3 regions of the Jeongeupia sacculi genome follow, and region 3 is predicted to be linked to each of the others. Evidence: predicted binding sites of a transcription regulator. Region 3 holds the regulator's gene; each other region holds the start of a gene.

Region 1 (2,272 bases), 250 kb from region 3:
CCGGCGTCCAGTCGTTGCCCAGACCACCGGCAAACTTCGACAGCAACGCGTTTTCCTTGATGCCTTCGTAGATGCCGTCCAGATCATCGGCAATCGTCGTCAGGTAGCAGCTCGACAATTGCGAGCGGCGGGTACCGGCATTGAACAGCGTCGGCGTGGACGACATGAAATCGAAGGTCGACAGCACGTTGTAGAACTCGATCGCGCGCTCTTCGCGGTTGATTTCGTTCAGCGCCAGACCCATCGCCACGCGCATGTAGAACGCTTGCGGCAGCTCGATGCGCTCGTCCTCGATGTGCAGGAAGTAACGGTCGTACAGCGTTTGCAGGCCAAGGTAGCCGAACTGGTAGTCGCGGTTGTGGTTCAGCGCGGCGCCAAGACGGGCCAGATCGTACTGGGCCAGTTTTTCATCGAGCAGCTCGGCGTCGATGCCGCGCTTGATGAAGGTGGGGAAGTAACGCGCATAGGCATCGGCCATTTCTTCATGGCTGGTTTCCGCGCCGATCACTTCGCGGCGCAGGCTGTCCAGCAGCAGGCGCGCGGTGACTTGCGAGTACGACGGGTCTTTTTCGATCAGCTGGCGCGCGGCCATGATCACCGACTTGCGCACTTCTTCGGCCGGCACGCCGTCGTAGATGTTCTTCAGTGCTTCGTTCAGGATCGCGGCCTGATCGGTCTCGTTGTCGAAACCGGTGCACGCCGAGGCGATCAGCGACTTCAGACGGCCGAGGTCGAGCGGACGACGGCTGCCGTCTTCGTAGACGACGTTGATGCTGTCGTGGTGCTCGACTTCGTGCTCGATCTTGGCGTGATGGCGCTCTTGCGAACGCTGTTCGCGGTAGATCACGTAGGCGCGCGCGACGTCGTGCTCGCCGGTGCGCATCAGCGCCAGTTCAACCTGATCCTGGATTTCCTCGATATGGATCGCGCCGCCTTCGGGCTTGCGACGCATCAGCGCGCGCACCACCGCATCGGTCAGGCCGGCAACGCGCTCGCGCACCGCAGCCGACGATGCCGCCTGGCTGCCCTGCACGGCGATGAAGGCCTTGGTCACGGCCACGGAAATCTTCAGCGGCTCGAACGGCACCACTGCGCCATTACGGCGGATGATTTTGTAGTTGGCGTATGCACCGTAATCGTGCTGTTTGCTCGTATCGAGGGTATCGGTCATGCGGCTTCCAGTAGTGCTATCCAGCGTGGCGTACATGCGCTCAGTTCCTTCTGGGTAGAGGGGATTCTATGATGTGCACAAGTCTGTGAATAGATTGTGAAGAAACACAACATCTTGTGTTCACAAACTGCGATTAACACAAATACTAGGGTATCAGCCCCGGCTAGTGCAACAGCCGGCTCATGTGATAAACGACGATCGACGGCGCAAATCACGCATATCCGCCCTCTGGACCGCGTGGGCCTTATGACGCTTGCGTTGCAAGAAAAAGACACGCAAATCGAAAGCAAAAATGGGGCCAGTATTGAGACAGCATGCCCGGCGTCAAACCCGCGTAGCGCCGGATGACGGCAGGCCGGTTTCAATCACCAACCGCAGCCAGCCCGGCGGCCCGCGCAACTTTGCAATCCCCCGCGGCTTTAACGTTGCTGTCATCGACACCCTCTACGCTTGCCGCTTCGCGTAAATAGACAAGCACAGGGGGCTCACTGCGATGAAAGAACAAAACAACACGCAAATCAGCAATATCGATGCGGACGACATCGGTCACAACGATAGCGACAACGGCAGCTTCGAGAACGTGCTCGAATCGCGCATCAGCCGTCGCGGCATTCTGCGTGGTGGCCTTGGTGGTGCAGCGGCCATGATGTTCGGCGGTGTCGCCCTCGGCGGTGCACTGAGCGCCTGTGGCGGCGGCAGCACCGACAACACCACAGGCAACCAGACGCCCGGCCCGACCCCGGCGCCCACACCAGGCCCGGTCCCTGCGCCGACGCCCACTCCGACGACGCCGCCGGCAGCCCGCTTCAATTTCAATCCGGTCGCCAAGAACATGCTGGATGCGCTGACACTGCCGGCCGGTTACAGCGCCACCGTCCTGTACGCACTGGGCGATCCGATCAATACCACCACTGCCGCTTACAAGAACGACGGCAGCGACGATGCGGCCAGCTTCGATTTCCGCGCCGGCGATCATCATGACGGCATGAACTACTTCGGCCTCAACGCAGCAGGCACCGCACGCGACCTGAACGGTAGCGAACGCGGCCTGATCGCGATGAACCACGAAAACATCACCGACGCCTTCCTGCACGTTGCCGG
Region 2 (2,272 bases), 1.6 Mb from region 3:
CCCGCTGCTGCTCGGCCATCCACACGGCGGTGTCCTGCGCCTTTTGTGAAAAAGGGCTGGAAAGAAAGCCGTGCAGATACACGAGGTGAATGGCGGGCATGGCGTCTCGCTAGGGCTGAAGCAGGGTGGAGCCGGTGGTTCGGCGGGCTTCGAGTTCGCGGTGTGCTTTGGCGGCATCGGCCAGGGCAAAGCGCTGGCCGATTTCGGCGACGACGTAGCCGCGTGCGATCGCGGTGAAGTAATCCTCGGCGGTATCGAGCAGCTCGTCGCGTGTCGCGGTGTAGTGGCCCAGTGTCGGCCGGGTCAAAAAGAGTGAGCCTTTCTGCGCCAAAAGGTTGGGCGAGAACGGCGGCACGGCGCCGGAGGCATTGCCGAAGCTGACCATCATGCCGCGTGGCGACAGGCTGTCGAGCGAACCATCGAAGGTGACCGCGCCAACGCCGTCGTACACCACCGGCACACCGGCGCCCAGGGTGATTTCGCGCACGCGCGCGGCGAAGTCATCAACCCGGTAGTCGATGACGTGATCGCACCATTGGCTCGCCAGCGCGCATTTCTCGGTGCCGCCGGCGGTGCCGATCACGATGGCGCCGAGCGCGCGCGCCCACTGACTGGCGATCTGGCCGACACCGCCGGCGGCGGCGTGGATCAGCACCGTCTGGCCGGCCTTGAGCGGGAAGGTGCGCTTGAGCAGATATTGCGCCGTCATGCCGCGCAGCAGCGTGCCGGCGGCGACGTCGTCGGAAATCGTATCCGGCACCGGCACCAGCCTGGCGGCCGGGACGATCCGGTGCTGCGCGTACGCGCCCGGCGTACCGCCGGCGTAGGCGACGCGATCGCCGGGGCGGAATTCCTTCACACCGTCGCCGACCGCCTCGACCACGCCGCAGGCTTCCTGACCGAGACCGGTCGGCATCGCCAGCGGATACAGGCCGCTGCGGTGATAGGTATCGATGAAATTGACACCGATCGCCGTCTGGCGGATCAGCACCTCACCGGCGGCGGGGGCGGCCAGCGTGATGGTTTCCAGCTGCAGCACATCGGGATCGCCGTGCTGATGGATGCGTATGGCTTGCGTATTCATATGTAGTCCTGAATGGCTGGTTACATTCTAGCGGGGTCGTGCTACGAACGGCCGGCAATAGTGCCGCAAGCATACGCCGGATTCGCTTGGCATATCAGCCTGCGCGCGATGCTTGGCAAGCCCGGTGCGCGCCGGGTTTGACCTTGATCAAGCGGGCTTGGCTTGATTAGGCAAGGCGGCGATCAACACAATATATTGTGTCCATACGGCGCTAATGCACCACATGTTGATAAATTGTTGATGAATAGTTGATAACTCTGATGACCCACACTCCCCAGTATGTGACCAAGCGCGACGGCCGCGTCGCGCCGTTTGCCGCCGATAAAATCGCCGCCGCGATCGCCGCGGCCGGCAAGGCCAGCGGCGAATTCGATACCGACTGGGCGCACGCGCTCGCGGTCACGGTACTCAACCACCTGGCCGCCGACACCACGCCGTCGATCGAGGCGATCCAGGACGCGGTCGAGGAAACGCTGCTCGCCGCCGGCCACCTGAAAACCGCGCGTGCCTATATCGCCTACCGCGAAGCGCATGCGCGTCTGCGTGCCGATACCCGCACCGTGGTCGACGTCGGCGCCAGCATCAACGAATACCTCGACCGCTCGGACTGGCGCGTCAATGCCAACGCCAACCAGGGCTACAGTCTTGGCGGGCTGATCCTCAATACCAGCGGCAAGGTGATCGCCAATTACTGGCTCAACCATGTGTATCCGCCCGAAATCGGCGCCGCGCACCGCTCGGGCGCGATCCATGTACATGATCTGGACATGCTCTCAGGTTATTGCGCCGGCTGGTCGCTGCGGCGCCTGCTGACCGAAGGCTTCAACGGCGTGCCGGGCAAGGTCGAGGCCACGCCGCCCAAGCACATGGGCAGCGCCGTCGGGCAGATCGTCAACTTCCTCGGCACGCTGCAGAACGAATGGGCCGGCGCGCAGGCGTTCTCGTCGTTCGATACCTATATGGCGGCGTTCATCCGCGTCGACGATCTGTCGTACGAGGAGGTCAAGCAGCACATCCAGGAGCTGATCTACAACCTGAACGTGCCGAGTCGTTGGGGCACGCAAACGCCGTTCACCAACCTGACCTTCGACTGGGTGTGCCCGGAGGATCTGAAAGAGCAGATCCCCTATATCGGCGGCGTCGAGATGCCGTTCGCCTACGGCGATCTGCAGGCCGAAATGGAGATGA
Region 3 (2,272 bases):
TGCGCCAGCACGAACACATCGAACTGATCGCGTCGGAAAACTACACCAGCCCGGCCGTCATGGAAGCGCAGGGTTCACAGCTGACCAACAAGTACGCCGAAGGTTATCCGGGCAAGCGTTTCTACGGTGGCTGTGAATACGTTGATGTCATCGAGCAATTGGCGATCGACCGCGTCAAGGCGCTGTTCGGCGCCGAGTACGCCAACGTGCAACCGCATTCGGGTTCGCAGGCCAACCAGGCCGTGTATTTCTCGATCCTGAAGCCGGGCGATACCGTGATGGGGATGAACCTCGGTCACGGTGGTCACCTGACCCATGGTTCGCCGGCCAACCTGTCGGGCAAGTTGTTCAATATCGTCGCTTACGGCTTGAACGAAAACGAAGAAATTGATTACGACGATATGGAACGTGTCGCGATCGAAACCAAGCCGAAGCTGCTGATCGGCGGTGCTTCCGCCTACGCGCTGCGTTTCGACTGGGCACGCATGCGTGAAATCGCCGACAAGGTTGGCGCTTACTTCATGGTCGACATGGCGCACTACGCCGGCCTGATCGCCGCTGGCGTGTACCCGAACCCGGTGCCGCACGCGCACTTCGTGACCTCGACCACGCACAAGACGCTGCGCGGCCCGCGCGGCGGCATCATTCTGGCCAAGGCCGAGTTCGAGAAGTCGATCAACTCCAATGTGTTCCCGACGCTGCAAGGCGGCCCGCTGATGCACGTCATCGCCGGCAAGGCGGTGGCATTCAAGGAAGCGGCGACGCCGGAATTCAAGGCTTACCAAGAGCAAGTGATCAAGAACGCGCAAACGATGGCGGCAACGCTGGCCGAGCGCGGTCTGCGCATCATCTCGGGCCGTACCGAATCGCATGTGTTCCTGGTTGACCTGCGTCCGAAGAACTTGACCGGTAAGGCCGCCGATGCGGCACTGGGCAAGGCGCACATCACCGTCAACAAGAACGCGATTCCGAACGATCCGGAAAGCCCGTTCGTGACTTCGGGCATCCGTATCGGTTCCCCGGCGATCACCACGCGTGGTTTCAAGGAAGCGGAAGCCGTGCAAGTGGCGAATCTGATTGCCGATGTGCTCGACAATCCGGCCGACGAAGCCAATCTGGCGAGCGTTGCCGAGAAGGTGAAGGCGCTGACCGCGAAGTTCCCGGTCTACGTCGACTGATCTTGCCAAGCGCATGAAAAGGGTGGTGCCGTAAGGCACCACCCTTTGCCTTTTTCACGCGTCCGTTCTTTATTGATCTTTACGCTTATCCGGCTCATGAGGGCCTGTCGATGAAATGTCCGTTCTGCGGTTCTCCCGATACTCAGGTGGTTGACTCGCGCGTGTCCGACGAGGGCGATACGGTACGCCGCCGACGTCGCTGCAATGTGTGCGACAAGCGCTTCACCACCTACGAAACCGCCGAAGTACGCATGCCGCAAGTCGTCAAGCAAAACGGCCAGCGTTCAGAGTTCGATCGCGACAAGATCCGCATTAGCTTCCAGCGCGCGCTGCACAAGCGCCCGGTGCCAACGCAGCTGATGGACGAGGCGATTTCACGCATCATCCAGAAGGTGCTCAGTGTGGGTGATCGCGAAATCATGTCGCGCCAGATTGGCGAGATGGTGATGGCCGAGCTCGCCAAGCTCGATAAGGTGGCCTATATCCGCTTCGCCTCGGTGTATCGCTCGTTTTCCGATGTCGATGATTTTCGCGATGTGATTCGCGAAGTCACCAAAAAGGACTGAGTCGTGTCGCGCACCGCCTGGATCATCCGTCATCTCGCCTTTGAAGACCTCGGTACGCTGGCTGCGCCGCTCGTTGCGCGTGGCTACACGCTGCGTTATCTCGAGGCCGGCGTTGATCGCCTCGACGCGCTGGCCGATGCTGCGGTGGACGATCTGCTGGTGGTGCTTGGTGGGCCGATTGGCGTCTATCAGACCCACCGCTATCCCTGGCTGCTGACCGAAACCGTTGCCATCGCCGGCTGGCTTGAGAGCGGCCGCGCGACGCTGGGTATTTGCCTTGGCGCGCAGCTGATCGCCGCTGCGCTCGGTGCGCGGGTTTATCAGGGAAACGGCAAGGAAATCGGCTGGTTTCCGCTCACGCTGACCGAAGCCGGGGTTGCGTCTCCGGTGCGGCATCTGGGGGCTGATCTGACGTCAATGCTGCACTGGCACGGTGACACTTTTGATTTGCCGGCGAATGCCGAGCTGCTGGCGTCCAGTGGCATGTACCCGCATCAGGCCTATCGTGTCGGCGATCGGGTGCTGGCT

What was found. The regulator NrdR, encoded in region 3, represses ribonucleotide reductase genes. The targets are predictions, from matches to a motif close to AAANACNATATATNGTNTTT.
Region 1: the regulator NrdR is predicted to act here: its motif matches at 1,274-1,293, upstream of JLC71_RS02825 (ribonucleoside-diphosphate reductase subunit alpha).
Region 2: the regulator NrdR is predicted to act here: its motif matches at 1,268-1,287, upstream of JLC71_RS12685 (ribonucleoside triphosphate reductase).

Annotation. Positions count from the first base shown of each region.
Region 1 is NZ_AP024094.1:595,589-597,860, reverse strand. It holds gene JLC71_RS02825 (ribonucleoside-diphosphate reductase subunit alpha) at 1-1,171, opposite strand, end outside; gene JLC71_RS02820 (PhoX family protein) at 1,665-2,272, shown strand, end outside.
Region 2 is NZ_AP024094.1:2,655,940-2,658,211, reverse strand. It holds gene JLC71_RS12695 (YqiA/YcfP family alpha/beta fold hydrolase) at 1-100, opposite strand, end outside; gene JLC71_RS12690 (quinone oxidoreductase family protein) at 110-1,084, opposite strand; gene JLC71_RS12685 (ribonucleoside triphosphate reductase) at 1,345-2,272, shown strand, end outside.
Region 3 is NZ_AP024094.1:845,690-847,961, forward strand. It holds gene glyA (serine hydroxymethyltransferase) at 1-1,178, shown strand, start outside; gene nrdR (transcriptional regulator NrdR) at 1,289-1,744, shown strand; gene JLC71_RS03955 (glutamine amidotransferase) at 1,748-2,272, shown strand, end outside.